Regions from separate parts of the Solibacillus sp. FSL K6-1126 genome, predicted to be linked through region 4. Evidence: predicted binding sites of a transcription regulator. Region 4 holds the regulator's gene; each other region holds the start of a gene.
The links. The regulator LexA, encoded in region 4, represses DNA repair genes until DNA is damaged. The targets are predictions, from matches to a motif close to CGAACATATGTTCG.
Positions count from the first base shown of each region.

Region 1: the regulator LexA is predicted to act here: its motif matches at 5,073-5,086, upstream of uvrB (excinuclease ABC subunit UvrB).
Region 2: the regulator LexA is predicted to act here: its motif matches at 5,307-5,320, upstream of MHH44_RS03285 (Y-family DNA polymerase).
Region 3: the regulator LexA is predicted to act here: its motif matches at 2,633-2,646, upstream of addB (helicase-exonuclease AddAB subunit AddB).

Region 1 covers NZ_JBBOPD010000001.1:910,115-918,053, reverse strand. Annotated here, with positions in the region: gene MHH44_RS04380 (DUF4097 family beta strand repeat-containing protein) at 1-56, opposite strand, end outside; gene uvrA (excinuclease ABC subunit UvrA) at 143-3,010, opposite strand; gene uvrB (excinuclease ABC subunit UvrB) at 3,016-4,998, opposite strand; gene MHH44_RS04365 (IDEAL domain-containing protein) at 5,357-5,596, opposite strand; gene MHH44_RS04360 (competence protein ComK) at 5,784-6,275, shown strand; gene MHH44_RS04355 (hypothetical protein) at 6,281-6,634, opposite strand; gene MHH44_RS04350 (M20 family metallopeptidase) at 6,872-7,939, opposite strand, start outside.
Region 2 covers NZ_JBBOPD010000001.1:658,130-666,068, forward strand. Annotated here, with positions in the region: gene MHH44_RS03255 (hypothetical protein) at 1-278, shown strand, start outside; gene ybaK (Cys-tRNA(Pro) deacylase) at 405-890, shown strand; gene MHH44_RS03265 (YczE/YyaS/YitT family protein) at 908-1,525, shown strand; gene MHH44_RS03270 (glycine C-acetyltransferase) at 1,584-2,774, shown strand; gene MHH44_RS03275 (pyridoxal phosphate-dependent aminotransferase) at 3,038-4,222, opposite strand; gene MHH44_RS03280 (carbon-nitrogen family hydrolase) at 4,374-5,165, shown strand; gene MHH44_RS03285 (Y-family DNA polymerase) at 5,340-6,593, shown strand; gene MHH44_RS03290 (YolD-like family protein) at 6,606-6,926, shown strand; gene MHH44_RS03295 (L-threonine 3-dehydrogenase) at 7,565-7,939, shown strand, end outside.
Region 3 covers NZ_JBBOPD010000001.1:922,044-929,982, reverse strand. Annotated here, with positions in the region: gene addB (helicase-exonuclease AddAB subunit AddB) at 1-2,590, opposite strand, end outside; gene MHH44_RS04415 (TVP38/TMEM64 family protein) at 2,717-3,340, opposite strand; gene MHH44_RS04410 (PDZ domain-containing protein) at 3,480-4,649, opposite strand; gene MHH44_RS04405 (S41 family peptidase) at 4,987-6,414, opposite strand; gene MHH44_RS04400 (peroxiredoxin family protein) at 6,541-7,113, opposite strand; gene MHH44_RS04395 (murein hydrolase activator EnvC family protein) at 7,223-7,939, opposite strand, start outside.
Region 4 covers NZ_JBBOPD010000001.1:2,734,703-2,742,641, reverse strand. Annotated here, with positions in the region: gene MHH44_RS13645 (DNA alkylation repair protein) at 7-714, shown strand; gene MHH44_RS13640 (5' nucleotidase, NT5C type) at 792-1,337, shown strand; gene MHH44_RS13635 (gamma-glutamyl-gamma-aminobutyrate hydrolase family protein) at 1,453-2,148, shown strand; gene lexA (transcriptional repressor LexA) at 2,230-2,853, opposite strand; gene yneA (cell division suppressor protein YneA) at 3,014-3,361, shown strand; gene MHH44_RS13620 (YneB family resolvase-like protein) at 3,348-4,004, shown strand; gene MHH44_RS13615 (DUF896 domain-containing protein) at 4,069-4,305, shown strand; gene tkt (transketolase) at 4,445-6,439, shown strand; gene MHH44_RS13605 (hypothetical protein) at 6,667-7,233, shown strand; gene MHH44_RS13600 (alpha/beta hydrolase) at 7,247-7,894, shown strand; gene MHH44_RS13595 (EAL domain-containing protein) at 7,918-7,939, opposite strand, start outside.

The sequences.
Region 1 (7,939 bases), 1.8 Mb from region 4:
GCCGTAATTGTACCGCTTTCAACTAATTTTAAAATGCGTTTACGTTCTTCTTGCATAAAAAAATTCCTCCCTCTGCTTCGTATATAGTTATTATACGAGGAGGGAGGACGAAAAGTTTCGTTTGCGCTCTTAGTTTTTCAATCTATTTATTTTGCGCTTCTTTAATTCTTGATTCCATACGTTCACGGTCGCGCTCCAAAATCGGTTTTAAGTAGCGGCCTGTATAACTTTCCTTCACTTCGGCTATTTTCTCCGGTGTACCTGTCGCTAAAATTGTACCGCCACCTTCGCCACCTTCAGGACCTAGATCAATAATATGGTCGGCTGTTTTGATAACATCGAGATTATGCTCAATCACAAGCACGGTCTCACCGTTTTCGACTAAGCGCTGCAGGACAATCAGCAAACGGGAAATATCATCGGCATGCAAACCAGTTGTTGGTTCATCCAAAATATAAAATGACTTACCGGTTGAACGACGGTGCAATTCCGACGCCAATTTCACACGCTGTGCTTCACCGCCAGATAATGTAGTTGCAGGCTGACCAAGCTTCACATATCCAAGACCCACATCGACAATCGTTTGCAGTTTACGCTGAATTTTCGGCAAGTTCCCGAAAAACTCCAATGCATCTTCTACCGTCATTTCCAAAATATCGGAAATATTTTTATCTTTATATTTTACTTCAAGTGTTTCGCGGTTATAACGCTTCCCATGACAAACTTCACACGGCACATAAACATCCGGTAAGAAGTGCATTTCGATTTTAATAATGCCATCTCCGCGGCAAGCTTCACAACGTCCGCCTTTTACGTTGAACGAAAATCGCCCTTTTTTATAGCCGCGCACTTTCGCCTCATTCGTCATAGCAAATACATCGCGAATATCATCAAATACGCCAATATACGTTGCAGGGTTAGAACGTGGTGTACGTCCGATTGGCGATTGGTCCACATCAATAACTTTTTCAAGTTGTTCTAAACCTTCTATTGTTTTATGCTTGCCCGGTTTTACTTTTGCCCGGTTCAGTTTTGATGCGAGCGATTTATATAAAATCTCATTCACTAATGTCGATTTACCAGAACCGGACACACCTGTAACGGCGATGAACTGACCTAGCGGGATATCGACACTTACATTTTTCAAGTTATTTTCAGATGCACCTTTAATCTTTATTTTCCGGCCATCTGATTTACGGCGTTCAAGCGGCAGTGGAATAAATTTCTTCCCGCTCAAATATTGGCCGGTAATCGACTCTTTGTTTTTCATGACTTGCTTCGGTGTCCCTTGTGCAATGACTTGACCGCCATGTACACCGGCACCCGGACCGATGTCGATTAAGTGATCCGCTGCCATCATCGTGTCCTCATCATGTTCGACGATAATTAACGTATTACCGAGGTCACGCATATTTACAAGTGTATTAATTAACCGGTCATTATCACGTTGATGGAGCCCGATTGACGGCTCATCCAAAATGTATAGTACACCTGTTAAACGGGAGCCGATTTGAGTGGCCAGTCGAATACGCTGTGCTTCCCCGCCGGATAATGTTCCAGCAGATCGTGCAAGTGTTAAGTAATTTAATCCGACATCCAATAAGAACTTCAGTCGTTCAATCACTTCACGAATAATTAAATTCGCAATCTGGCGTTCTTTTTCCGTTAATTCTACTGAACTAAAGAACTCATACATTTCCTGAATGGAGTGGCGTGTCGCTTCTGAAATGTTCTGATCTTTAATTTTCACTGCAAGTGTTTCCTTTTTCAGACGGTGCCCTTTACAAGTCGCACAAGGCTGTTCGGTCATGTACTTTTGCATCGATTCACGTACATAGTCTGAAGAGGAATCTTTAAAGCGGCGTTCGATATTTGCGATGACGCCTTCAAATTCGATATTTTTCTTATGCATACTGCCATAATCATTTGTATATTCAAATAGAATTTTCTCTTTTCCAGAACCGTATAAAATTTTATCCATTTTCTCCTTAGGAATATCTTTTACCGGTACATCCATTGGAATGTTGTAATGTTTGCATACGGATGCCAACAGCTGCGGGTAGTAGTTGGACGATACGGATTCCCATGGTGCTATCGCATTTTCAAGCAACGTTAAATCCCAGTTGTGAATGACTAAGTCGATATCGGCCTTTGCTTTACTTCCAAGCCCATCACATGTAGGGCAAGCTCCGAACGGACTGTTGAATGAAAACATGCGCGGCTCGAGTTCACCAATTGAAAAGCCGCATAATGGACATGCATGATGCTCACTGAATAACAGCTCCTCATGATCGATCACATCGACTAGAACGCGGCCATCCGCAATTCTGAGTGCTGCTTCAAGGGAATCGCTTAAACGCGTTTCATTGCCCTCTTTTACGACAACACGGTCCACGACTACTTCAATTGTATGTTTTTTGTTTTTATCCAGCTCGATATTATCATCGAGATCACGCAGTTCCCCATTTATACGGATACGAACAAAGCCTTGTTTTTTCAAGTCTTCAAGCAGCTTCACGTGCGTTCCTTTTTTGCCTTCAATAACAGGGGCAAGCAGCTGCATTTTCGTGCGCTCCGGATATTCCATCAGGCGGTCAACCATTTGTTCAACTGTCTGTGATGTAATTTCAATCCCATGTGTCGGGCAATACGGTTTTCCGATACGCGCAAAAAGCAGTCGCAAGTAATCGTAAATTTCTGTTACTGTTCCAACTGTTGAGCGCGGGTTACGGCTCGTTGTCTTCTGGTCAATCGAAATCGCTGGTGACAGTCCTTCAATTGTATCGACATCCGGCTTGTCCATTTGTCCTAAAAATTGTCGTGCATATGCAGACAATGATTCGACGTAACGACGCTGCCCTTCCGCATAAATCGTATCGAATGCCAGTGAAGATTTACCGGAACCTGAAAGCCCTGTCACAACGACAATTTTATCGCGTGGAATTGTGACATCAATATTTTTTAAATTATGCGCTCGTGCACCTTGTACGACAATTTCTGTATTTTTCACATTGTTCACCCTTCTGCTTTCAATTCAAATATCATGTCACGTAGTTCAGCCGCGCGTTCAAAGTCCAGCGCTTTTGCGGCTTCTTTCATTTCAACTTGCAATGTTGCAACAAGCTTCTCCAGCTCTTTTTTCGTAAGCTTTTTACCACCTGTCACTTTTGTAATATATGTTTCTTCCTGTTCCGCAGCTTGTGTGGCGCGGATAATATCAGGAATCTTTTTAATGATTGTTTTCGGTGTAATACCATGTTCTTCATTGTAAGCCATTTGGGTTTCACGACGGCGCTTTGTTTCACTGATCGCCTTTGTCATTGAATCCGTCATATTATTGGCATACATGATGACATGACCGTTTGAGTTACGCGCAGCACGTCCGATAGTTTGAATAAGCGAACGTTCCGAACGGAGGAACCCTTCCTTGTCCGCATCCAAAATTGCGACAAGAGATACTTCGGGAATATCAAGACCTTCCCTTAATAAGTTAATGCCGATCAGCACATCATACGTCCCTTTACGAAGTTCCCGGATAATTTCGATCCGTTCCAGCGTTTTGATTTCCGAGTGCAAGTATTCGACTTTCAAGCCCATTTCTTTTAAATAGCTCGACAAATCTTCGGACATTTTCTTCGTCAATGTCGTGACGAGTGTCCGTTCATTACGACGGATTCGCTCATGAATTTCATCGATCAGATCATCAATTTGCCCTTCAATCGGACGGATATCAATCGTCGGATCAAGCAGCCCTGTCGGACGAATAATCTGTTCCACCATTTCCGGTGTATGCTCTAATTCATAAGGTCCTGGTGTTGCCGATACATAAATGGCCTGGCTTACTTTCGATTGAAACTCATCAAACATGAGCGGACGGTTATCCAGTGCGGACGGCAGACGGAAGCCATGCTCGACCAATACCCCTTTACGAGCCTGGTCTCCATTATACATACCACGTACTTGCGGTAATGTAACATGGCTTTCATCAACGACAAGCAAAAAGTCTTCCGGGAAGTAATCAAGTAATGTATACGGCGTCGCCCCTGCTTCACGCAATGTTAAATGGCGCGAATAGTTTTCGATACCTGAGCAGAAGCCCATTTCCTTCATCATTTCCAAATCGTAATTTGTCCGTTGCTCCAAGCGCTGTGCTTCCAGTAAACGGTCTTCCGAACGCAAGACGGCAAGTCGCTCCTCCAACTCTTTTTCGATATTTTCAATCGCAATTTTCATTTTCTCTTCACGGGTAACGAAGTGGGATGCCGGAAAAATGGCTACATGCTGACGGTCCCCTAAAATTTCGCCCGTCAGTGCATCCACTTCACGAATCCGGTCAACTTCATCTCCGAAAAACTCGATTCGGATACAGTGTTCATCGCGTGAAGCCGGAAAAATTTCGACAACATCCCCGCGTACACGGAACGTACCGCGTGTAAAGTTAATATCATTACGTTCATATTGAATGTCGACTAGTTTCCGCAATAGCTGATTGCGCTCGATTTCCATCCCTGTACGAATGGAAACGACCATTTCACGATATTCTTCCGGATTACCGAGACCGTAAATACACGATACGGATGCGATAATAATGACATCTTTCCGTTCAAACAAAGCAGTCGTTGCCGAGTGGCGCAATTTATCGATTTCTTCATTAATACTTGAATCCTTTTCAATGTACGTATCAGTTTGCGGTACATACGCTTCCGGCTGGAAATAGTCATAGTAGCTGACGAAATATTCAACCGCATTGTCCGGGAAAAATTCTTTAAACTCACTATATAATTGGCCGGCCAGTGTTTTATTGTGTGCCATCACAAGCGTCGGCTTATTCACTTCTTTAATTACATTGGAAATCGTAAATGTTTTACCCGTACCTGTCGCCCCAAGCAATGTCTGGTGACGCTTGCCTTCTTTAACTCCCTGTACGAGCTGTTTAATTGCTTCCGGCTGATCCCCGGCAGGCTGATAGGCGGACTTTATTGTAAAAGTTTCTGTCATATTTAGATTGTCCTTTCTGTCACTAATGGTATCTTCTATTTTAACATACCCGTTTTTAATTTACGATAAAATTGCGAACGTACATTCGAATTTAGTGTGGCGTTAGCGTTTTAGATGTTTTGTAGGATTTATTAGAACTTTTGTGGTGGATATTAGAAAAGTACGGTGACTTATTTGAAGATTAGAGCCGGTTATTTGAAAACACCGAGCACTTATTAGAAGAATTATCCTTTTTATTAGAAAATAACCAATTTATTAGAACTATTTTAATTTTATTAGAATCTTTCCATCATATATTAGAAAACAACCGGAGCCCCGATTTTGCCCATAAAAAAAACCACCTGGAATAGGGTGGCTTTTACGAAACAGTTTCCAATAACTCTTTTAACTCTGTAGTATAGCTGTAAAATGCTTGTTCGTTCTTTTGATCTAACGATGTATCGATAAGTAACTTTAATTGTTCAATACGTTGCATCCGCTGCAACCGACTAATAAATAAATCTAAATAAATTTCATTCAATAGCTTCTCTGCATGATGTTCAGTGGACTGCTGACTAACCGCTTTTAAAAAGTCTGTATACGAATAATATTTATCCATCGATATCACCTCGACCTCTTTTACCCATTATAAGTTAAAAATCATACAATTTGCAATATATTCTGAAAAATTATCATATGACAGAATTTTCTAAATATAATGTTGATTTTTAGCACTTTATGCAGTAGTTTAGATGTATAGTGAAAATTTAAGCGATTAAAAAAGTAGGAAAGATAGGGGATGCAAAATGATCAGTAATTTAACACGAAATTCCAATTACATTATTTCTAATTCCACCTTTTGTTTGAAGTCCTATCAGCATCGAGATAAAATTCACACTACTATATTGGACAAGTACGGCAAATCTACCTCTCCGTATAAGCCTCTAAAAATTATTCGCGATACATGTCGTCTGCATGGAAGCTCCTATGATGCTAGCAAATATCAGGCGAGGGGATTTTTTGGAGAGAATAAACATAAATTGCCGATCATGGTGGCCTATGATTTCGGGGACCCGTGTATTTTATTCCCGCTGTTTTCGCCGTATTCACCTCAAAATATTTGGATATCCTTGAATCCTATTATTAATATTAGTGAAGACGGGGATAAAACGCTCGTAACTTTTGTGGATAATACTGAAATTAGTCTGGACATCAATATGAAATCATTCAACCAGCAATATGTACGCGCTGCGATGTACTATAAATATCTGCTTTTACAGCGCAATAGTATCTTATAAGAGCATCAGTTTTTTTTTAAATATTCAGCAAGAAGTAACTCACTTTGATTACGAAGGCGAATATTCGAATATCTTCTACACTCCATGACTCCCCCAAAGTAAAAATGATACTCGGTAAACAAATCATCCGTTTTGCCTCTCACTAAGCGCATCTGATGAAGTTTAAAATAGTCCTTCGTTTCTTTTAAGTCATGCTCTATTTTGATACGTACAGCATCGATTAATTGCAAATAGGGATTTTTAAATTTGAACGGACTTTGCTCCACTATTGAATAATCCTTCCCAAGAATAATTAACAGCAACGGCAAATAAATCCCTGCCTCATAATACGGAATCGTTTTAGAAGGAATTTGCAGCATACCAATACCTCCAATTAATAGGAACGTTTGTTCGTATATGTATTTTCACATATTTTTTTATATTTGACAAGTGGAAAATTAATACCTAGCTTAAATTTCACTAAAAAACCGTGCCTTAGCTTTTTTACTAAGGCACGGTTTTATTTTATTACGATGTGAAAGGTATTAATATGAGATTTTTGATCGTAAATAGGCTGTAATGAGTTTGTTTAATTAATTTGTTACTCTATAAAAAGCTTACAACAAATCCTTTTTATTATGTGCGTTAGGAAGAATCGATGCCGGAATCGGATTAACATATGAACCTTTTGTTTCTGCCAAAAATTCACGTTTCGCCTCTTCAATTAATACAGGATTGGACAGTAAATCTACAGCTGTTGAAGCGAGCACCTTAGCTGCATATAAAAGTCCTTTATGTGCAATTGATGTTTTGCCCTGCGATACAAGTTGCCATGTATGTAATGGCGTGCCAAATACAAAGCATGGTGCAAAAAATTGCCCTGTTGGAACGACCCAGCTTACATCTGCAACATCAGTAGATCCAGCCATTGTAAAGTTAGATACTTCATACGGTACAATTTCATTCAAAAATACACCATCTACATATGCTTTATCAAAATCTATAGTTTGAGATCCAGCTAATGTAGTTACTTCCGCTTTTGCTGCTGCTATTTCATTTGGCTGTAGTGTATCAACCATTTCTTTTGCGTAGTTCCGTTCATCGTTACTATATTCCGGCAAACCTACTTGTTGTAAATTTTTATATAGTAAACGGTTCAATATATCATTCGGGATATAGTTAGAGCAGGCTTTATCAAACTTCACTGTTAATTTAGTTTCTGTCATTAAAGCCGCACCTTCCGCAATTTTTACGATACGCTTATAAACATCGTCAACTTGCTGAATGTCTTTCCCACGAATTAAATACAATACTTCTGCATTAGCCTGCACAACATTCGGCGAAACTCCTCCCGTATTTGTTACAGCATAATGCATGCGAACATTCGATGGAACGTGCTCTCGTAAATAGTTTACGCCAACATTCATTAATTCTACTGCATCAAGTGCACTGCGCCCTAATTCAGGCGAATTTGCAGCATGACTAGCGATTCCTTCAAACTCAAAATATACTTGATAGTTTGCAAGTGATGAGAAGCTAAAAATACTAGCAAATGAATTGGGATGCCATGTAAGGGCAATATCAACATCGTTAAACACACCTTCACGTACCATAAATGTTTTACCGGATCCCCCCTCTTCAGCAGGGCATCCGTAATACCGAATTTGTCCTTGCAGTTCACCACG
Region 2 (7,939 bases), 2.1 Mb from region 4:
AAACGCCGGTAAACACTCAAAAAGAACTTACAGAGCAAGAACAAGATGAGGAAGCAATTCCGTTGTCGAACGAAAATCTTTCTTTTACGATACCGGAAAAGTTCCAACAAGATTTTGCACGTAATCCAGATGAGAAAACGGTCTTTGGTCAAGAGTTGGAAAAGCGGTTATTTCAGCGTTCCTTCAACATAGCTGCACAAAAATACAGCGCTCATATTGCAATGGTGAATAACGGTTACCGTTTGACAGAGGAATCGGTTTTTTCCCAAATTGCATGAAAATAAGCCCGCTCATATGGAGTGGGTTTTTTATATTTAAGTAAATTACAAAATTGCATTAAGCAGCACTTAGCAAATCATTCAGTGGTATAATATTTCCAAAGTTTAGAATATGGAGTGGTCTTTTTGGCGAAGAAGCAGGCAAAGACGAATGCAGTTCGTTTAATTGAGCAAAAAAAAATCGCACATGAAATTTTTGAGTATACAATCAATGACGGGGAAGCGGTGGATGGATTGACTGTTGCCGGGAAAATTGGCCAGCCTGTCCTTCATGTTTATAAAACATTGGTCGCCACTGCAGGAAAGGGCAATTATTTTGTTTTCGTTATCCCGGTCGATGCGGAACTGAATTTAAAGGCTGCCGCAAAAGTGGTAGGGCAAAAGAAAATTGAGATGCTGCCCGTAAAAGAGCTACTCGGTTTGACCGGTTATATTCGGGGAGGCTGCTCGCCGATCGGGATGAAAAAGCTGTTTCCAACAATTATTGAGGAAGCGGCGACTGCACTTGACTATATAATTGTCAGTGCCGGAAAAATTGGGATGCAGATTAAGCTTGCACCGGAAGATTTACAACAGGCAACGAACGGGCAATTTGCATCGATTGTTTCTTGATAGAAAGAAGGATTGTTGTGTCGAAAAAATTTAAGTGGCAATGGGGAAGTTTTTTTGTAGGAATGATGATCATGGCGCTTGGTATCACGATGACGATTAAAGGGAATGTTGTCGGGACCGCACCATGGGATGTTTTCCATATTGGTCTTTACAAGCAAATTGGGTTGACGATCGGTTCCTGGTCCATTTTAACGGGTCTGACGATTATTATCGGGACATCGATTTATTTAAAGCGCATTCCTAAGCTTGCGACGTTTTTAAATATGCTGTTCATTGGTTCATTTATCGATTTGTTCAATTGGCTCCTGCCAGAGACAGGTATTTTTGTACTGGAACTTACGTATTTTACAGCCGGCTTTTTTGTGATGAGCATTGGCTGCGCGCTGTATATTGCGGCAAGTCTTGGTGAAGGCCCGCGTGACACGATTATGATGATTATTGCGAGTAAAGGCTATTCTGTGAAAACAGGGCGGCTTGTTATGGAAGTATTTGCGACTGGCGCCGGCTGGCTGCTTGGTGGTCCTGTTGGTTTTGGGACGGTTATTTTAGCGCTCGGCACAGGTTATGTCATTCAGCCTTCACTGTTTTTCTTTAAAAGAAAGCTTGAGGAAATAATCGGAGAGCCGCTTACATAAAAAATTCCCCCTCTGTGCTAAAATATAGTGGAAATAGATATCGAAAGGATGAACGCGCATGTCAAACGTATTAAATACCTTTTTAGATGAAAACCTACTGGCACTACAAGCACAAGGTTTATACAACGAAATCGATCCGGTAGAAGGAGCAAATGGCCCGATTATCAAAGTTGGAGGCAAACAGCTTGTAAACCTGTCATCAAACAACTATTTAGGTTTGGCGACGAACGATGAGCTGAAAAAAATCGCTCAAGACACGATCGCTTCATACGGTGTCGGTGCTGGTGCTGTTCGTACAATTAACGGCACACTTGATCTACATGTAAAATTGGAAGAAACATTAGCAAAGTTTAAAGGTACAGAAGCAGCAATCAGCTATCAATCAGGCTTCAACTGTAATATGGCGGCAATTTCGGCTGTTATGGACAAAAATGATGCAATATTATCGGATGCATTAAACCACGCTTCAATTATCGACGGCTGCCGTTTATCAAAAGCAAAAATTATTCCGTTTGCGCATGCGGATATGGATGATTTACGCGCAAAAGCAAAAGACGCAACAGAATCAGGCCTTTACAATAAAGTAATGGTCATTACAGATGGCGTTTTCTCGATGGACGGCGATATTGCCAAGCTTCCGGAAATCGTGGAAATCGCAAAAGAATTTGATTTGATTACGTATGTAGACGATGCACACGGTTCAGGCGTTACAGGTAAAGGTGCCGGAACAGTGAAGCATTTCGGTCTGCAACATGATATCGACTTCCAAATCGGTACATTGTCAAAAGCAATCGGTGTTGTTGGCGGCTATGTGGCAGGGAAGAAAAATCTGATCGACTGGCTAAAAGTTCGATCTCGTCCGTTTTTATTCTCAACAGCATTACCACCAGGGGATGTTGCTGCCATTACACGCGCTGTAGAGATGATTATGGAATCGACTGATCTGCATGACAAGCTTTGGGAAAACGGTCAGTATTTAAAAGACGGCCTAGCAAAACTTGGCTTTAATATCGGTGATTCGGAAACACCGATTACACCATGTATTATCGGCGAAGAAAAGCTGACACAACAATTCTCGAAACGTTTACTCGAAGAAGGTGTGTACGCAAAAGCAATCGTGTTCCCGACAGTACCAAAAGGAACAGGCCGCGTGCGCAATATGCCAACAGCGGCACATACGAAAGAAATGCTCGATGAAGCACTAGCGATTTATGAAAAAGTAGGCCGCGAGTTAGAAGTAATTAAATAGAAGATGTTAAGCTCAGCGCTGTTTTTATGGTGCTGAGTTTTTTTATATGTTGAGGTTTAAAAGTGGATTTGAGGATTAAAAATGGAATTGAGGATTATCTGGCGCATATTGAGGATTATAAATAGTGAACTGAGGATTAAGTAAGAGCAAGTGAGGATTATTGAGTATGAATTGAGGATTATTTAACTGGAATTGAGGATTAAACAACAAAAATGCGGCGAATAAAACACCGCATTTCTGATAGCAGAATCATACAATGAAAGTTATTTCAAAACCGTCTCCGCAAACAGACCAAGCTTTGCGACACGCTGCATTGCTTCGCGCAAACGTTCTTCATCGACGAGCAGTCCGACACGAATATAGCCTTCGCCGTATTCACCAAAACCATTACCGGCTGCAACGGCAATATCTGTTCTTTCCAGCAAATAGTCGGCAAATAGCTCGCTTGTATATGGTGCAGGTACAGGGAGCCATGCGAAAAACGAGCCTTTCGGAGCGGTAATTTCCCAGCCGATTTTATGAGCCTCTTCAACGAGTACATTGCGGCGACGCTCATATAATGCACGGAGCTCCTGTACACAAGTTTGCTCCTCGTTCAGTGCAACGGCCGCTGCATGCTGAATAGCAGGGAACTGGCTGCAAAACAGATGGTCCTGAATAATATTGATCGCTTCAATCATTTTTGCATTGCCGACAGCAAAGCCAATACGCCAGCCTGCCATATTGTACGATTTTGACAATGTATAAAGCTCAATACCGACTTCTTTTGCACCTGGTGCTTGCAGGAAGCTTGGCGGACGCTCCCCATCAAAACCTATTGCCCCGTAAGCAAAATCATGGGCAACCGCAATGTTATTTTCTTTAGCGAACTGTACGGTCTGTTCAAAAAATTCATGTGTTGCGACACTGCCAGTCGGATTGTTTGGATAGTTTAAATACATCAATTTTGCCCGTTGTTTAATGTCTGCGGACAATGCTTCGTAATCTGGCAAAAAGTGATTTTCCTCTTGAAGCGGCATCGTATCAAATTTTACATCTGCGAGTGCGACACCGGATAAGTAATCCGGATAACCCGGATCTGGAAGGAGCATATAGTCACCCGGATTCAGGAGCCCAAGCGGAAGTTCGACTAAACCGATTTTCGTTCCGCCAAGGACAGCCACTTCTGTAGCGGGGTTGATGTCTACATTATATTCACGTTTGTAAAAATCCGCAGCCGCTTGCTTGAGCTCCGCAATACCCCGGAATGGGGAATATTTATGTGTTTGCGGGTCGTTTGCCGCAATTTGCAGTGCTTCAATAATATGTGCCGGTGTCGGCTGGTCCGGATTTCCCTGACCTAAATTAATGACATCGCGCCCTTCAGCAAGCGCTTCATTCACTTTGTTTACAAGTGCTGCGAAAAACTGTTGTGGTAACTGTTGCAGCTTTTTCGAGAATTCAATCATTTTTTATCACCTCTGAAAAATAGTAAGGTTAATGTTAGTCTAAAACTTCACTTAAGTAAAGTGAAGATTTTGACAACTTGAAGTGAGATGTTACAATGAGTACGAATAAGCGAAAATTGATTCGCACGGAATTTTTAAGGCGGTGGCAGTTATGAAAATTGGTTGTATTCAGTTGAATGTTGGTTTTGGCAAGGTAGATGAAAACTATGAACGCGCGGAGAAATTTATTCGCGAAGCGGTAGCAGGCGGTGCTGAAATTGTCGTATTGCCGGAAATGTGGAATACGGGCTATGCGCTCGAAAAACTGGAAGAGCTGGCAGACGAAAATGGTGAACGTACAAAAGCATTTTTAAGCAGTCTTTCAAAAGAATTGGCGGTACATATTGTAGGCGGATCGGTATCGGTGAAGCGTGATGATAAGTTTTACAATACAATGTACACGTACAATCGCGATGGCGAACTAGTCGGCGAGTACAGTAAAGTGCATTTGTTCCGCTTAATGGATGAGCATCTGTATTTGGAATCCGGAAGTGATATGAACCGTTTCGCATTAGGCGAGCTCGAAGCAGGCGGAGCAATTTGCTATGATATCCGCTTCCCGGAATGGCTGCGTTCTCATGCATTGGATGGTGCCAAGGTGCTGTTCGTACCAGCGCAATGGCCGACACCACGTATTGATCACTGGAAAATTTTACTGCAGGCGCGAGCAATTGAAAACCAGTGCTTCGTCGTTGCGGTAAATCGTATTGCCCGTAAAGTGGAAAACTTTAATGGTCAGTCAATGATTATCGGGCCATGGGGTGAGGTACTTTGGACAGGTGCAGAAGATGAGGAGCTGGCGATTATTGATGTTGATTTTTCAACGGTCGATGAAGTGCGCGGCCGCATTCCTGTATACGAAGATCGCCGTCCAGGTCTTTATGAAAAAGTAATAAAAGAATAAATTTTAGAAGCGTACTGGATAATGCCAGTGCGCTTTTTTGCATTAAGCAGCAAAATAACTCTTTCATACCGAAAAAAATCCCTAACAACCAAAACAGCCACTACTTTCCACTTGCCATCTCACACGTCTCATTTTAATATAAGAACAAACGTTCGATATAAGGAGATGAGCTTTATGTATGAAAATGCGCCGGAACGTTCGATTATTTGTATTGATATGCGCAGTTTTTATGCAAGCTGTATTGCATCGGTTGAAAATTTAAATGTAATGGAAGTCCCGATTGCGATTGTCGGAAATTTTCAGCAAAAGGGAAGTGTTGTGCTTGCAGCGTCCCCTCCGATGAAAAAGCGCTTTAATATTCGCACAGGTTCGCGATTATACGAAATCCCGCCACATCCGGATATTCGCCTTTTTGAACCGCGGATGTCGTTATTTATTCGCATATCAATGGAAATTACACGTCTGTTCAATGAGTTCGTTCCAAAAGAGGCCATTCATGTATATAGCGTCGACGAGAGTTTTATCGATTTAACCGGAACAGAAAAGTTATGGGGACCGCCCGAAGAAACGGCAAAATACATTCAGCAGCTCGTTTACAACCAATTTGAAATTCCATGTGCAGTCGGTTTTGGCCCAAATATGCTGATGGCAAAACTGGCGCTCGACATCGAAGCAAAAAAGACGGGATTTGCGAAATGGACATATAATGATGTACCGGAAAAACTGTGGCCGATCATGCCGCTGTCTACAATGTGGGGCATCGGTAGCCGAACGGAAAGAACGCTGAACCATATGGGGATTTACTCTGTCTATGATTTGGCGCATGCCGATTTAGCGTTACTTGAAAAGCGCTTCGGTGTTCTCGGCAACCAGCTTTATTACCACGCATGGGGAATCGATCATTCGACAGTCGGAGCACCGATTATGCAAGGGCAGATCAGCTTTGGGAAAGGCCAAATGCTGATGCGCGATTATCGCAGCCGAAAAGAAATTTTAGTCGTATTGCTGGAAATGTGTGAAGACGTGGCAAGGCGGGCGCGGGAAGCGAAAAAAATCGGGCGGACGATTTCATTAGGGCTTAGCTACAGTAAAGATGCCTTCGGAGGCGGATTTCATCGTTCCCGCACAATTGATGAGCCGACAAACGATACAATGAAAATTTTCGAAGTATGCAAGCAGCTGCTCGACGAATTTTATGCAGAACGACCGGCACGCAAAGTTACGATTACATTAAGCAATATTGAAAGTGAATATTCGATGCAGCTCAGTCTGTTTGATGAGATGAGATGGCGCAACCGCAAGCTCGGAGAAACGATGGACCGTTTACGTACAAAATACGGCACAACAGCGATTTTGCGTGCTGTTTCCTATACGGAAGCAGGTACTGCACTGACACGGGCTAAATTAGTAGGCGGGCATAAACAATAAGGAGTGAAGGCGATGAACAAAGATAGAGGAACAATTAAATGGAGCGCAATGATGCTGCCGGAGCATGTCCAACTATTACGTGAATGGCAGGAAGAGGACACAATTGTTACCCAACCCCAACTCGACGAAGCCCAGTTAGAACAAATTAACATCAATCTGCAGCGAGCCTACACAGAGCATTGCCCAATCCAACTAAAAGTATGGGAGCAAACAGGCCTTTATACAGTTTCCGGAGCAATTCAAAAAATCAACATCCACGAACAATACGTCAAGCTGGCAAACAGCGAAAGAATTCAATTCCACCATATTTATGAAGCACTCTTGGATGAGTAGACTTTCTAATCGTCCAATAAAAAATAAGATGATAAAACCAGATATTAAGTAAGTTGATTGGAATGGAGGGGAGGCGAGTGTTCGTGCTGACGGTTTCACCTTTCGCACTGCTAAAACATTAGCTGACGGCTGGCGCCTTTCGCTACAAGCAAGCTTCCAGCGGGAACAGCAAAATTTATTTTGCGACGAAAGCGAAGCGTCAGGAGCACCGACGTCTGAGCAAAAGGAACAAAAGCTAAGAACGCCACGTCCTGTGGCAACGCTTTTGTGACCAACATCGTGTTGGCCTCGTGCCCGCGGAAAGCGTCCGACCCGGAATGGAAATCAACCCAATGTTAGAAAGAGAAATTAAATTTCTCACGATTTTACAACCAGAGCCACTCGTATAAAAGTAATCTTTCTATTCGAATATTTCACACGTACAAATGTATTTCTGAAAAAGAATATTTATTAAATATTGTTTTTTAGAAAAGAACACCATATAATGAATTTCATGAAAATGTTTGAACATCAAGTTTTACGGATGGTTCTATGTATTTTCCACAAGGACATTTGTTTTAATAGATGAGAAATAATAGACGGTATATTCAGCGATAACAGGCTGAAAATTGTCTTTTAAAGGATAGGGAGGCTTCAGCGTGAAGAAAATTATGGTGACCGGTGCTTTAGGTCAAATTGGTTCGGAATTAGTAGAGAAATTACGTCATACGTATGGCACAGATAATGTATTGGCAACAGATATTCGAAAGATTGATCAGCATGAAGGTCCATTTGAAGTATTGGATGTAACAGATGGGAAACGCATGCACACACTTGCCCATGATTTTGGTGCAGACACGATGATACACATGGCTGCATTACTCTCGGCAACAGCAGAAAAAAATCCAGTTTTCGCCTGGAATTTAAATATGGGCGGTTTAATGAATGCACTTGAAGTGGCGCGTGAACTTGATATGCAGTTTTTTACGCCAAGCTCAATCGGCGCATTTGGTCCTTCTACGCCAAAGGACAAT
Region 3 (7,939 bases), 1.8 Mb from region 4:
TCGATGGCTCTTTCTCGGATAAAATCGTCCGGATCGCCTCATGGAACAGATCGCCCATCGCGAACGTTTCCAGCTTGAATTCTGTACGCTCCTGCAGTTTCAGCCCGTAGGACGCAAAATGCGAATACGGACAGCTGTAAAAGCGTTCGATACGCGACACACTCGCCAAGAAATCTTCGCCATACAATGCTGTCGCTACTTCTTCCGTTAGCGGCTCCGCTTCATTTGTCGTATATAAAGGTTTTTCCACGACATTCAGCACATCTTTCCAGCGCTGTTCCCGTTCGTAAAAAGCTTTTAATGCTGCCCATTCTTCGGTAAGTGGACGTCGCTCGTGCTGCGCCTGCTTCAGCTGGGTCATTAAGAAGCCAATTGCTGGTGATGGGTGCTGTATATAATTGAGCACATTGTCTTTTTGGAACTCATCAAGCGGGTCCATCGCAATTTTCCGATGCGGCAGTGTACGAACCGATTGTTCATCTGGTGTGCCGCGGTTTTCCGTCATTTCAAACATGCTGTGAAGGCGGTTAATATAAAGTGATGGCAGTTTGCTTTTACTTTCCTCATCTGCATTTGCATACGTAATATATAAATATTGTGTCGATGAAGAAATTGCCCGGTAAAAGAGGAAGCTTTCCTGCAGGAGCCTGCTTTTTATACCTGGTGCAAGTTCCACATCGATTTTTTCAAATGTTTCACGCTCATCATCAGACAGCAGACCTCCCGCTTCCATACGCATCGGGTACACCCCATCATTGACACCAATTACGAAAATCGCCTTTTTATTATCAAATCGTGCAAACTCGACAGTCGAAACGGTCACTTCATCCAATGTTGGCGGTACACTTGCAAATTCAAGTGTTTCAAAACCTTCATCCAAAATTTGCGCAACTTCTTCCAACGGCATAACTTTATCGCCGAACATCAGGTCAAACTGCTCCAGAATATGAATCCAGCCATTCCACGCCTGCTCATGCTCCAATGACTGATGCAATGAAGCGGACTGCTCTTCCTGCTCCTGCATTTTTAGCAGCTTTTTATAAATATCAAGCTGCTCCATAAATTCATACAGTGCAACGACAATTTCACGGCCTGTCTTTTTCCCTTTCAACCGGTTCTGCAATGCCAGTACCGGTTCACGGATTAAGTCACGTACCGATTTCAAAAGCTGTTCATGCTCCAGCTCGTCTTCTGTCTGGACCGCGTTTACTTTTTCCAGTGATTTAAAACGGCGGTAATGCCATACTTCCTCTTTCATCCAACGGTCATGAACAATCCCTTTCGCAATGACGAAGTTTTCCAAAATATCAGCTCTGTCTCTCATCGCGACTAAGTTGGCTCCATATGGGAAGAACAAATCTGTTTTTATACTTCTGAAAATCGGTTCGTATTTCCAGTTAGTTGTGATAATTTCCAGTACAGATCGACTAAATTCGATAAGCGGATGATAAAGCATCGCCCGCTTCTCATTTGAGAAAAACGGAATTTCATACTGTGTAAAGGTCGTTCCGATAATCGCATCATATACATCTGCCTGACGGTACATAATCCCGATATCTTTATAACGCAGCCCCTTTTCCAGAACGAGCTGTTTAATTTCCTGGGCAATACCTTGCACTTCTGCGCGCGGATTTACGCCTTCCAATATTTTCGTGTGTCCCGTTGATTCGACTGGTCTATCGGTAATTTTGTCGAAGCAATGTTCAATATGGAGCAAGTCCCGATTTGTCGCACGGTAGTTTACTTCTAAATGAACACGCGGCTCCTCTTCAATATCAATTCCTCGTTCGAATCGTAACTTTTGCAGCTCATTTTTTATTTTGTCATACGTCATCGCAGCTCTGTAAAATACCGAGCCTTCCAGTAGATCCATTTGCGGGTCTTCCATCGGGAGCACAATTGTGACACTCTTCGCATAAATAAGCAGCTCTTTTAAAATGGCAAATTCCTGTCCATTAAACGAAACAAACCCGTCCAGATAAATATCGGTATTGCGCAAGCTTTCCATTTTAGGAATACGTTCAATTAGCAGCGGGAAATAGCCATCGCCATCAATATAATCTGTCCCGATCCGTTCATGCAGCAGCTTTAAAATAATATTCAGGTCATGTAATTTATGAAGCAGTACTTCACTTGCACCGTTTAATCTTAATGACTCGATCAATGGCTCGATTGTTTCCACATCGATATGATATTGGCTGAATTCCTTTAAAATCTGCTCGACTTCTTTCGTAAAACCGGGTTTACCTGCCGCGCGTTTAAATAAAAGGAACTCTTCCTGATGTTCTTCCAAAATACGTCGTAACAGCATGCGGTACCCTGTGCCGTCAATACGTTCGTGGGCGATACCTCCTTCATTTTGCAGCACAAACCAGGCCAGCCGTTTGAATGTCATAACCTGTGCACGCATCATTCCTTCAATGTCATAGTTCGTCGTCAGCTCATATTCCGTTGTAAACGACATTTGGTCAGGAACTAATATAAAAATTGGATGTCCAAATATATTTGTTTTTAAATCATTGACTATTTCACGGTGTATCAAAGTAGTTTTCCCCGTGCCTGCCCGTCCTGTTATAACTCGTAACGTCACAATTCCCACCTCACTTCTATTTCTTTCTTCTATTATAATATAAGAATGCATGTTCGCGCATTAATTGCCATCATACAAAAAAGCCCTGTCTTTTCACAATTTGTTAAAAGACAAGACTGAAGCTTTTTATTTATGTTTTCGTAATTTTCCAATCTCACGCAAATCTCTTTCCACACGCTTATTTAAAATGTGTTCGATCAATTTGCCGATTCCCCAAATAATTAAAATAATCACAGCTGAAATAATAAGTTTTCCAGGAGAGGTTAAAATATCACGTAGATCACTGCCTAAATAGCTAATCAAGAAGATCAAGATCGGTTTTGAAATAAGGAGTGTCAAAAAATAATATTTCTTTTTTATATTGGATAATCCCGCGACCGTATTGACAACGACAACAGGTGTAAAAGGCAGGCACAGTAGCACAAACAATGGTGTAAATCCTCTAATGTCCACCCAGTTAATCAGTTTTTTCACTTGTTTCTGCTCTTTAATCCGACGGAAAAGGCGATACTTCCCAAACATGCGAATCATGAGAAAGAACATGTAGGAGCCTGCGACCGTTCCAAGCCATGACAGTAAAAACCCCCAAAATAACCCGTAAGCTGCAGCATTGGCAATGATGATTACAAACAGCGGCAATACAGGGATAAATGATTCCAGGAACGTTAAAAAAATGCCGAAAAACGGACCTAACAGTTTATATTTTTCTACAATTGTTTCAATATTATCGATTGTCATCCAATCTAACATAACAGCTCACCCCTACCAAAAACGATAAAAATTCCTGAAGCTACACAATGTTGTCTAGTACAATTTAATCTTAACATAATTTCTTTATACCCGTTTTTACCAAAAAAAAGAACCTCGTCTTAACGAGATTCTTTTGAAATTAACTAACAACTAATAATCCAATTTTATGGTTATCATCTCGATGGACAACATGCTGGGCTAGACGCAATTCGCCTGAATGATCAAGCACTTCCAAGCGACAATGGGCAGCATTAATCTGCAATGCTTTGTACAAATCTTCTTCTGTAAAAACATCTTGTCCATTTACACGTTTAATAATTTCACCTGCGGCAAGTCCCATTTTCTCAGCAGGCGAATCTGGTAAAATGCCGGCAATCATTACACCTTTATCACTGCGTACAACAGCATAACTGTTGCGGTCCTCTGAGCGACTATAATGAATACCGATAATTGTACGGGAAATTGCACCTAATGCTAATGCAGCTGCACCTAGTATCGGCAGGAAATAAGCGGCTAATCCGACGACCAGCACAAATTGTCCTATCATAATAATCGAACGTCCCATTTGCGGATACACATTCATCGGCAGCTTTTGGCGGACCATCTGCTGGAATCCGATAATAAACGGGAAAACAATGATCGAAAACTGTTCTGCTCCGATCGTAAATTGTGGCCAATATGGTGCAAAGTTTTGAATGCCTTCACCTGGAATAATCGTAAAGACAGGTAAAATCCAAAGCTGCTTACTGAAATAGCCTATCCCATTTAATCCACGCTTTGTTTTCTCCACAATCGGTGAAGCAAAACGGGCACCATACCGGCGAATTAAAATTCCTTCCGCCATGAGTAAGAGCCCCGTCATCATCGGAATTGTCATAACAAGATCATTTGTAACATTTCTGCCTGCCAATTCAAGTGTTCCAATTGTATATGACCAATCTTGCCATTGCATCCAAACGATTCCACAAAAAGCAACCGCCATCACAATCGCTGGCGATAATAATTGATACATATAAATGAATAAACCTACGAAACTTACAATAAAAACAATTGTCAATAATTCGAGTGATACTGTTAAGCCTATTACAAGACTAAATAAGGAAATAATAACGGACAGTATAAAACCCATCGCAAGCATATTTTTCAGCTCGGACCAGCCACCTAGTATCCGTCGGTTAAAATACCTTCGTTCGCGCTTCACTCGGCGATATCCTAAATAAACTGCGGAAATGATGGCGACATAAAACAAAGGATTTATAAAAAATCGGCCAATCCCTTTTAAAATTTCAATTAAAATTGTTCCATCCATATTCTCACCTACCGTACGAATAATTGTACCAAATCCTTTCCGTAATGCGTAGTCCCATTTGTACCGGAAATAAAATAAAGGCGTTGTCGAACTTGTATAATTCGACAACGCTCTCTTTATTAATATTGCTTTATAATGGATTCACCATTTTAATCGGGTGTTGATTTCCATTCCGGGTCGGACGCTTTCCCCGGGCACGGCTCGAGCCTGTAGTCTCTCGCTCGTGCTATTCCCGGTGGAGTCGCCTCCCCTCCATTCCAATCAACTAGCTTTAGAAATTATTTTAGTCAACTCATACTTTTATATAGGGCAATTAAATTCCTAATAGAAAAGTCCATCACTCAAACTGATGCATAATATAACTGATCGCCATCTGCAGTTGCATGTCATTTACTTTTGACTGTTTGAATGTTTGCAGTTCTTCTGTTAATTCATGGAAAAATACTTCATCCATATAGCTTCCTTCTGCAATATCATGCTTTTTTCTGAAGCTTTCCACTTCCTGTGCTGTATCCTTATCAAAGAATCCATCTGTTCGGCTGATGCTGTAGCCGAGTTCACTTAAAATACGCTGGCTGTAGGCAACTTCTTCACTGTATTCTCCCTCTTCAAAGCGGCCTTTCAGTATTTTTGTTTCTACACTATAAAGCGGATGCTGTGTCACTTCGACATCTGGTTCAATCCCTACATCATGGATCCACTTTTTCGAAGGAGTAAGCCATTTATTTGTCGACAATTTTACTTCTCCGCCATTTTGAAGATCCCATGTTTGTTGGACCGTTCCTTTACCGAAGCTCGTCACCCCAATAATGACCGAACGTTTCCAGTCTTGCAGGGCACCGGCAAACACTTCACTGGCTGATGCGCTTCCTTCATTTTGGATAAGTGTTAGAGGTGTGTCACGCAGCCAATTTACATAAGGCTGGAACTGTTCCACTTCCTTTGTTTTCAGTGGCTCTGTTACACCGTCATGATTTTGCATATACGCAAAGATTTTTTCTTTTTGCTCGAACATGCTCATCATTTGGGCAACACTATGTAAATAGCCACCTGGATTGTCCCGCACATCAATGATTAACCCTTCTACTTCCTCCTTCATCACTCCATCAAGAGCCTCTTTCCATTCTTCTGCTGTTTTTTCACCAAATAGATTGATTGTTATATAGCCGAGTTTTCTTCCTTCTACTTCGAGAACTTCAGCTTCCACCGTATCATTTTTCAAACGTTCTCTTTTCACGACCAACTTTAAATGCTGGTCCAGTTCCGGTCGATAAATGACAAGTTCCACCGCTTCTCCTTCTTTACCATACATCAGCTTACGAACTTCCCCCATAGATTTTCCGTCAAGTCTTACTTCATTAATTTGTATAAGCTCATCCAATGGTCGAATGCCCGCTTTTTCTGCAGGTGAAGCTTTAATAGGGGCCACTACGATAATCTTGCCATTCGCATCTGCCAATTCAACACCGATACCGATTCGTTCACTTGCGAGCGTCTGTTTATGTAATGCTGCTTCTTGCTCCGAATAATAAGTACTATAAGGGTCATTTATTGCATTTGCCATCCCTCGCAGTGCACCCTCCACCAATTTTTCAGAGTTGACATCATAAACTGATTCGCTCGTGATTAACTGATGCAGTTCATTGACTACCGCAAAACTCGCCTGTTCCTCCTGTGGCTGCGCCTTGATTTTCATTACACCATAAACAATTATTCCGATACACACCATCGCAACTACTAATAAAAAAATCCGACTTTTACGCACGAGTTCTCCTCCGTTCCATAAAATTTATGAAGCGAATGAAAGTTTCATACTTATAAAGTCGAATTTAAACGTCCTAAAGTGAAGATATTTTAAGGTTCCTGATCCAAATCGTCTCAATTCCTGCACTTAATCTAGTTGAATGACATTTTCCCGCAATGCATCCAAATCGAGTGGACCAATTATTTGCTTTTGTATTTTCCCTGAAGTATCAATCATGTATGTTGTTGGCATCGTCATAATTTCATATTGATAGGCAACAGCTTCAGTTTGTTCCAGTACGATTGGGAAGGTGATGTCATAACTTTTTAGAAACTGCTCTACACGCTCCAGCTTTTCGTTTGCGTACGTCATATTGACACCGACAATTTCCACATTGTCTTCTTCACGGTATTTTTCGTAGTATTTTTGCATATGCGGCATTTCCGCTTCACATGGCGGACACCAGGTTGCCCAGAAATTCAGTACGACACGCTTCCCTCTCAGCTCCGAAAGTGTCAACGGCTCGCCCTGTAAATTATATAATGTAAAATCCGGTGCAAACTGACCTTTTTCGAGGCCGACTTCTTCATCCATTTCAACTTCTTTCCCTAATGCATGCTCGTTGATTGCAGTACTTTGATCGATTTCAGCTTTTATGTAAGTGCCAAGCATCGTGATGACAAGCACTAAAATAATACCGACTCCAACATTTTTCTTCATCAACTTCACCCCACATTTCTTCCTATTAGTACATTATCATAACTTTTAGATAATTATTCAAACGAAAAAGGCAAAACTTTAATAATTAAAGTTTTGCCTTTTATATAACTTACAGTGAAATATAGTTTAATGGGTTGACGGCGTTTGAACGACTGCCGTTCCATTCACCGACATGGATCTCAAAGTGTACATGAGGTCCTGTTGAGTTCCCTGAATTCCCAAGTCTTGCAATTTGCTGACCTTTTGAAACAGATGCGCCAACACTCGTATTAAATCCGCTTAAATGGGCATACGTTGTCGTGAATAATTGTCCTTCAATCGAGTGAGTAACCATTACAACATTCCCGTAACCATTCATCGAACCAACATAGGAAACAACACCATCCGCTGCTGCAACAACCGGTGTTCCGATTGAGTTGGCAATGTCAATTCCTAAGTGATTTTTACTTCCGATTGGTCCAATATCACGCCCACCGAACCCTGATGTAAAACGGCCCGCTGCAGGTCTTGTCCAATGTCCTGAAGAAACAACCGGCAAGTTTCCGGAACTTACAGTACTATTGCTACTGCTACTGTTTTGTTGTTTCTTTTTAGCAGCCGCAGCTTCCAATGCCTTTTGACGGGCAACTTCCGCTAATCGGCGCTGTTCTTTAAGAAACTTCTCTTCCAGTTCTTTACTTAATTCTACCTTATCATCGTACTCTGCTTTTAGTTCTGTTTTCTCAGATCGTAGTTTCGCTTCTTCTTTTTCAAGCTCTGCTACTAACTGTTTCTTTTCTTTCTTTTGTTGATTTAACGAAGCCATCAAACTTTTCAATTTCGCTTT
Region 4 (7,939 bases):
GCTATTATGAAACTTGATACAATGATGCAAGAATTAGAGGCATTGGGTAAAGAGCGTACAAAAAAGATTTATATGTCCAATGGAGCAAAGGAACCGTTATTCGGTGTAACGACTGGCTCGATGAAACCGTATGTAAAACAAATAAAAATAAATCAGGAGCTGGCTGAACAGCTTTATGCGACAGGCAACTATGATGCAATGTATTTTGCCGGGGTTATTGCGGATCCGAAAGCAATGACTGAAGAAGATTACGACCGCTGGATTGAACAAGCCTATTTTTATATGATTTCCGATTATGTTGTTGCAGTGACTTTGGCTGAATCCGATATTGCGCAAGAAGTAAGCGATAAATGGATTGCAAGTGGTGAGGAACTAAAAATGTCGGCAGGTTGGCATTGTTACTGCTGGCTGCTCGGCAATCGTAAAGATGAAGAATTTTCAAAAGAAAAATTATTGGGTATGCTTGAGTATGTAAAACAAAATATCCGTCAAGCACCACCACGTACACAAGTAGCAATGAATAACTTTGTCATGACAGTAGGTGTTTCATTTAAACCTCTACATGAAGAGGCTGTGCAATTCGCTAAGGAAATCGGGCCAATTGAAACGAAACGTGAAGGGAAAAAGCCGGGTTTGCTGCACGCTTTTGCTGAAATTGAAAAACAGGTGGAAAAAGGACGAATCGGCTTTAAACGTAAATATGTACGCTGTTAATTGTAAAGAGTTATACCTTGTTTTTTTGCCATACAATTGTATAAACTAAAATTAGGAAATTTCAAGGAGGCTATTACATGAAAAAAAGCATTGCCATCGATATGGACCAGGTGCTGGCTGACTTTTATTCGAAATTATGTGTTACATATAACGAGAATTTCGGGACAAATTTTACCGATGAAGAATTTCTTCTGACGACACAGCGCGATTTACCTAGAGAAGATGCGAAAAAATTATTTGCTCTATTAAATGAGCCCGGCTATTTCAGAGATTTAAAAGTACTGGATGAAGATGCTATTGATGTCATTCGAGAGCTGCAGGAGCATTATGAGATTTATATTGCGACAGCTGCCATGGATGTACCCGGGTCATTTACAGCGAAGTACGATTGGTTAATGGAGTATTTACCATTTATTAAAACACAGAACATAGTGTTTTGTGGAAATAAAGCGGTAATACATACTGATTATTTAATTGACGATAGCCCACGCCAACTCAAGTCATTTAAAGGAACAGGTATATTGTATTCGATGCCGTACAATCGATCAGAAGAAGGTTTCATGCGTGTGAACAACTGGAAAGAAATTAAACAGTATTTTATAAAACAACTGGAAATTGTTTAAAAGGGAAAGGGTTGCAATCAGGCAATCCTTTTATATTTTTGTAGTAACTTAGCTTAACGAAATAGTATAATTTAAATAATTGGAATTATCTTTAAATTGTAAGGGGATAGAATGAATGAAACCGATTATTGGATTAACAATGTATGATTTTGACAAGAAATTGGATATAAACAACGCATATTTGACGTCGATAGAACTAGCGGGGGGTATACCAATTTGTATACCGAATGCTACGGAAGAAAACGTAGAAGCAGTATTAAATGTAGTTGATGGCCTCGTATTAATTGGTGGAGCGGATATCGATCCATTATTGTTTAATGAGGAACCGCACCGTCATATCGGTAGTGTTGTTAGAAAGCGTGATGACAGTGATCTTTTATTAATGAAGGCAGCCTTTAAAAGACAAATGCCTGTTCTAGGTATTTGCCGTGGACAACAAATTATGAATGTTGCATTCGGAGGTACGATAATTCAGGATATACCATCACAGGTGGAGAATACAATCTTACATAAACAACCTTCAAAGCGTGGAGAATTGGCACATACCGTTGAAGTGAAGACACCGAAATTTAAGGAGATTTTTACAGAAGAAACATTCCGTGTTAACACATTTCACCATCAATCTGTAGGAAAGTTAGGGGAAGGACTTCTTATTTCGGCAGTTGCGAAAGACGGCATTATTGAAGGAATTGAACACGAATCCCATCCGTATTGTGTGGCGGTACAATGGCACCCGGAAGAATTGGCGCCAAACGGGGATGTTTATGCACAGCGCTTATTTAAAAGTTTTATAGAAGCATGCCATAAGTAATAAAAGGCTCAGTCGTTTACGGCTGAGTTTTTTTAATTCATTAAAAAACTTGCCGATTCTATAAGAATGGCAAGCTTCTGATTAATGAATATTTCGATAGAGGCCGACTACTTTACCTAAAATAGAAACTTGATTGACAATGATCGGCTCCATTGAACTGTTCTCAGGCTGTAAGCGGAAATGAGTTTTTTCTTTGTAAAAGCGTTTGACTGTCGCTTCATCATCTTCCGTCATTGCTACAACAATCTCTCCATTGTTCGCGGTAGACGTTTTTTTGACGATTACATAATCCCCATTTAAAATTCCGGCTTCAATCATGGATTCACCCATAATTTCAAGCATAAATAGTTCTTCTTCCGGTGAGCCGTAAGCATCCGGCAACGGGAAATATTCCTGAATATCCTCGATTGCGGAAATAGGCAGACCAGCTGTAACTTTACCGATTAACGGAACATGGATGACACCTTGTTTGGTGATGTTCATCTCTTCCTGGTCCAATATTTCAATGGCACGCGGTTTAGTAGGGTCACGACGGATAAGCCCTTTACTTTCTAAACGAGCTAAATGCCCGTGGACAGTTGAACTGGAAGCTAAACCTACCGCTTCTCCAATTTCGCGTACTGATGGCGGATAGCCTTTAGAACGAACTTCCTCTTTTATAAAAGTTAGAATAGCCTGCTGCCGCTTTGAAATTTTTTGTGTCAACTAACTCACCTCTTTATCATGCTATTTTTCTTAAAGTAAGTATAGCAGTATGCGAACACGAATGCAAACATAAGTTCGAAAAAACGGTTGACAAAAACATATGTTCGTATTATTATGAGAACAAATATTCCGAACATATATTCGAAAGAGGGTTTTACAAATGAAAAAAACTAAACTAAATGGCTTTACATCAATGTTTCTACTATTCTCTGTACTTATGATTGCTTTATTCATGATGCAGGACGATAAAATAGAATTATACGAACAGGTTAGCATAGAGCATGGCGATACTTTATGGTCGTTGGCAGAACAATATCGTGGTAAAATGGCTAAGCATGATTGGATCGATGAAGTGAAAAAGGAAAACGGATTGCTGGATGAAAAAGTTGTTTTAGGACAAGTACTGGTTGTACCTGTAGAAAAAGATTCACAATACATTGCCCAGCTGAATGAATCCACTGATATGCAATCGATTAAAGTAGTGAGAGGGAACAATGATAAAAACTAAAGCAGTAATTTATTGCCGTGTCAGTACGGATAAAAATACACAGGAAACGTCACTAGTACGTCAGCAAGAAGAGCTGACAAAGTATGCGAAAACATTCGGCTATAATGATGTGGAGATTTTCATGGATCAGCATAGCGGATATGATGTGGACCGAGATGGACTGCTCGATATGCTTGACTATATGAAAGAACACGGCGTCAAAGCGTTATTTGTACAGGACGAAACACGGTTAGGGCGCGGTAATGCACGTATGGCAGTACTTCACCTATTGCAAAAATATGAAGCGACAGTGTATACATTGAATGATGCAGGTCCTGTCGTATTAAACGAAATGGATACAATGCTGCTCGAAATTTTAGCGATTGTCGAAGAATATCAGCGTCGTATGCATAATGCGAAAATCCGCCGGGGAATGCGTCGTGCTGTAGAAAATGGCTACCAGCCCCAAAATAATTTAAAAAACCGCGGTAATATTGAAGGGCGTGAACGTAAAGAAGTGCCTGTTGAAGAAATCGTCCAGCTACGCCAGAAAGGCTTAACATTTGCAGAAATTGCTACGACATTGTCTGGTTTGGGCATTTCCATCAGTAAAGCGACCGTACATAGAAGATATATTGAATATATGGAGCGACTTGAAGAGTAAACACTTGTCTTCAAGTCGTTTTTTTTATACCTTTGTAGTAGGTAGGAAGAAAGGTGAGATTCAAATGTTATCAAAAGAGAAAATAGCTCGAATTAATGAGCTTTCTAAATTAGCGAAAGAAGGTAAATTGACGGAAGAGCAAGCGAAGGAACGCACTGCGCTGCGCAAAGAGTATTTAGATACATTCCGTTCCACAATGCGCGATACAATCGAGCATGTGAAAGTAATTGATGAAGAGGGCAATGATGTGACACCTGAAAAATTAAAACAAATAAAATCACAGAAGAAATTCTTAAACTAATAACATTTCATTAATATGTCACATTTAATATTAAGTATGACATATTTTAGATGACGTTTTTAGAAATTATTGTTTTCTTGTGAAAATTTGTCTACACTATAAAAGGTATAAATATCGTACGAGGAAAGGATGTCACATAATGACACAACAGATGGATCAGTTAGCAATTAACGCAATCCGTACATTATCAATCGACGCAATTGAAAAAGCAAATTCTGGTCACCCAGGTTTACCAATGGGTGCTGCACCTATGGCCTATACTTTGTGGACGAAGCAATTACGCCATAACCCACAAAATCCTAATTGGTATAATCGCGACCGTTTTGTATTATCAGCTGGACATGGTTCCATGCTTTTATATAGTTTATTACATTTGGGTGGCTATGGTTTAGAGATGGAAGAAATCAAAAACTTCCGTCAGTGGAATTCAAAAACACCGGGACATCCTGAATATGGTCATACAGTTGGTGTAGAAGCGACAACTGGTCCATTAGGACAAGGTATTGCCATGTCAGTAGGTATGGCTATGGCTGAACGTCACTTGGCAGCAACATACAACAAGCCAGGCAAAGAGATTGTTGACCACTATACGTTTGCACTATGCGGTGACGGAGATTTAATGGAAGGTGTTGCTGCAGAAGCAATTTCTCTTGCAGGTCACTTAAAATTGGATAAATTAATTGTACTTTATGATTCAAATGACATTTCACTTGATGGTGATTTAGAAAAGTCATTCTCGGAAAACATCCAAAAACGTTTCGAATCTTACGGCTGGAACTATTTAAAAGTTACAGACGGTACAGATATCGTGGAAATTAATTCAGCAATCGAAAAAGCGAAACAAAACACTGGCGGCCCAACTGTAATCGAAGTGAAAACTGTCATCGGTTTTGGTTCTCCTAACAAATCTGGTAAAGCAGATTCACACGGTGCACCACTAGGATTTGATGAAGTTGCTTTAACAAAAGCTGCATATGCATGGGAACATGAGCCATTCGCTGTCCCTTCGGAAGTGTATGATACATTTAAAGCAGCAAGCGAAGTACAAGGTGTACAAGCAGAAGCAGCATGGAATGAACTATTCGAAAGCTATAAAACTGAATACCCGGAACTGGCTGCCCAATTTGTAAATGCAATGGAAAACAAATTACCGGAGAACTTTGCTTCTGAATTACCTGTCTATGAAGCAGGAACTGCAGTAGCTACACGTTCATCATCTGGTGATGCAATCAATGCCATTGCAAAAACTACGCCATCATTCTTCGGCGGTTCTGCTGACTTGGCAGGCTCAAACAAAACAACAATTAAAGGCGCTGGCGATTTCTTTGCTGAAACTCCGGAAGGCCGTAACATCTGGTTTGGTGTTCGTGAATTTGCAATGGGTGCTGCGCTGAACGGTATGGCATTACATGGCGGTTTAAATGTATTTGGCGGTACTTTCTTCGTATTCTCTGACTATGTACGACCAGCAATTCGATTATCTGCATTAATGGGATTACCTGTAACATATGTATTTACACATGACTCAATTGCAGTAGGTGAAGACGGTCCGACACATGAGCCAATCGAGCATTTAGCATCATTAAGAGCGATGCCGAATCTTTCGGTTATCCGTCCTGCAGATGCAAATGAATCTGTAGCAGCATGGAAATTAGCTGTAGAAAGCAAATCAAACCCAACTGTATTAGTATTATCCCGTCAAAACTTGCCGGTGTTGGATGTTGCAAAAGAAACAGTATACGAGGGTGTTGAAAAAGGTGCCTATGTTGTTTCAGCTTCATCTAAAGAAACTCCGGATGCTTTGTTAATTGCAACGGGTTCTGAAGTAGGCTTGGCAGTGGAAGCGAAAAAAGCATTACTGGCAGAAGGGATTGACGCATCTGTTGTGTCAATGCCATCAATGGACCGCTTTGAAAAGCAGTCGAAGGAATACAAAGAATCTGTATTACCAAAAGCTGTAACGAAACGTTTAGCAATTGAAATGGGTGCATCACTTGGCTGGCATAAATATGTTGGCTTTGAAGGAGATGTATTGGCAATTGATAAATTTGGTGCATCGGCTCCAGAGAAAATTGTGTTAAAAGAATACGGCTTCACAGTAGAAAATGTAGTTGCGAAAGTAAAAGCACTTTAATTCGAAGCTCAAAATGTCACTTGTCTACTATGGCAAGTGGCGTTTTTTCTTTTCACTATCAATCTGAAATCCAATATAATGATTAAAGTAACAAGAAAAAAGCTTTGGCAAAAAGACCAGATTCATATACAATATGCCATACATATAGTTGGAAGGCGTGCGATTTTACTGAAGGAATGGTACGATAATAAAGAATTACGGAAGAATCAGATGAAGGATGTGGATGAATGATGACAGCAGAAAACAAGCAAAAGGAAATTACTACATATATCGAGCAGACACTTTATTTTCTATCGAATAAAGCGGACCTAGAAAAATTCGAAACGATGCTTCAAAAAAATATCGATGAAAAACGAGCTTCTTCCACTTCAACGACTGATTTTTATGATCGCTTAATGTTAAATATCGCGTATTACGTGGAAAATAAAATGGCATGGACTGATCTTGTCCGGGAAACATTAAGTACAGGAAAAGTGCCGACCGTTTCTTATATTGAAAACGAACTAATGGCGCAGCAAATGCAAATCCGTAACAGTGTCGGAGAGAAAATGGATGATTACAAAAAAGCATTCCATCAGCAATATGAAGCATTAAAGGTAGAAGATGAAGATGTGATTTACGATTATGCGTATGCATCTGTGGAACATGCGTACCGGATTGATTTTTTAACGGTTGCCTGTGCCAAAAATGCAACAATTTTAACAGAAGGCGATATTGAGGAAACAATCAAATTGCTGGATGGCTATATGGCTTATTACACGGACCAGCTTGTCAATAAAATGACGCTTTCTTAAAAGGAGATATAAAATGAATACACCATTTATTTATTTACACAAAGCACCTAAAGTTGAGGCAGATAAGCAACCTGCGATTTTCTTGCTGCATGGATTAGGGAGCGATGAAAACGATTTACTCCAACTTGTTGATTCGTTTTCAACACATTGTCATATTTTTAGCTTGCAAGGGCCGATAAAACATCGCCCTGGCTATGCTTTTTATACATTTGAAGAAGAAGGTAAGCCAAATCGTGCAATTTTTGATAAAGTGCTGAAAGGAATTGAATCCTTTATTAAGGAAGCAATTTGGGAATTCAATTTAGATGAACAGCAAATTTATGTTGTCGGCTTTAACCAGGGGGCAGCGATGGCACAGTCACTTGCAATGGTGATGGGCAATGCCATTCGTGGAACAGCAGCATTGAGCGGATATTTACCGGAATTCGCTGCACTTGAATATAGTAAAAAAACGATGGATAAATCAAAAATCTTTATATCTCACGGAGAATATGATTATGATTATCCGATTGAATGGGCAGAGCATGCCGTTCGTTTTTTCAACGACTATGATACAGACGTTACATTTCGAACATATCCGGTAGGCCATGGGGTGAGCGAACAAAATCTACATGATTTAATCGCATTCTTATCGAAAGATTTACCGAACAATTTAAACTAAAGAAACAGCTGACGGAAGGTGAATTACTTCTCGTCAGCTGTTTTT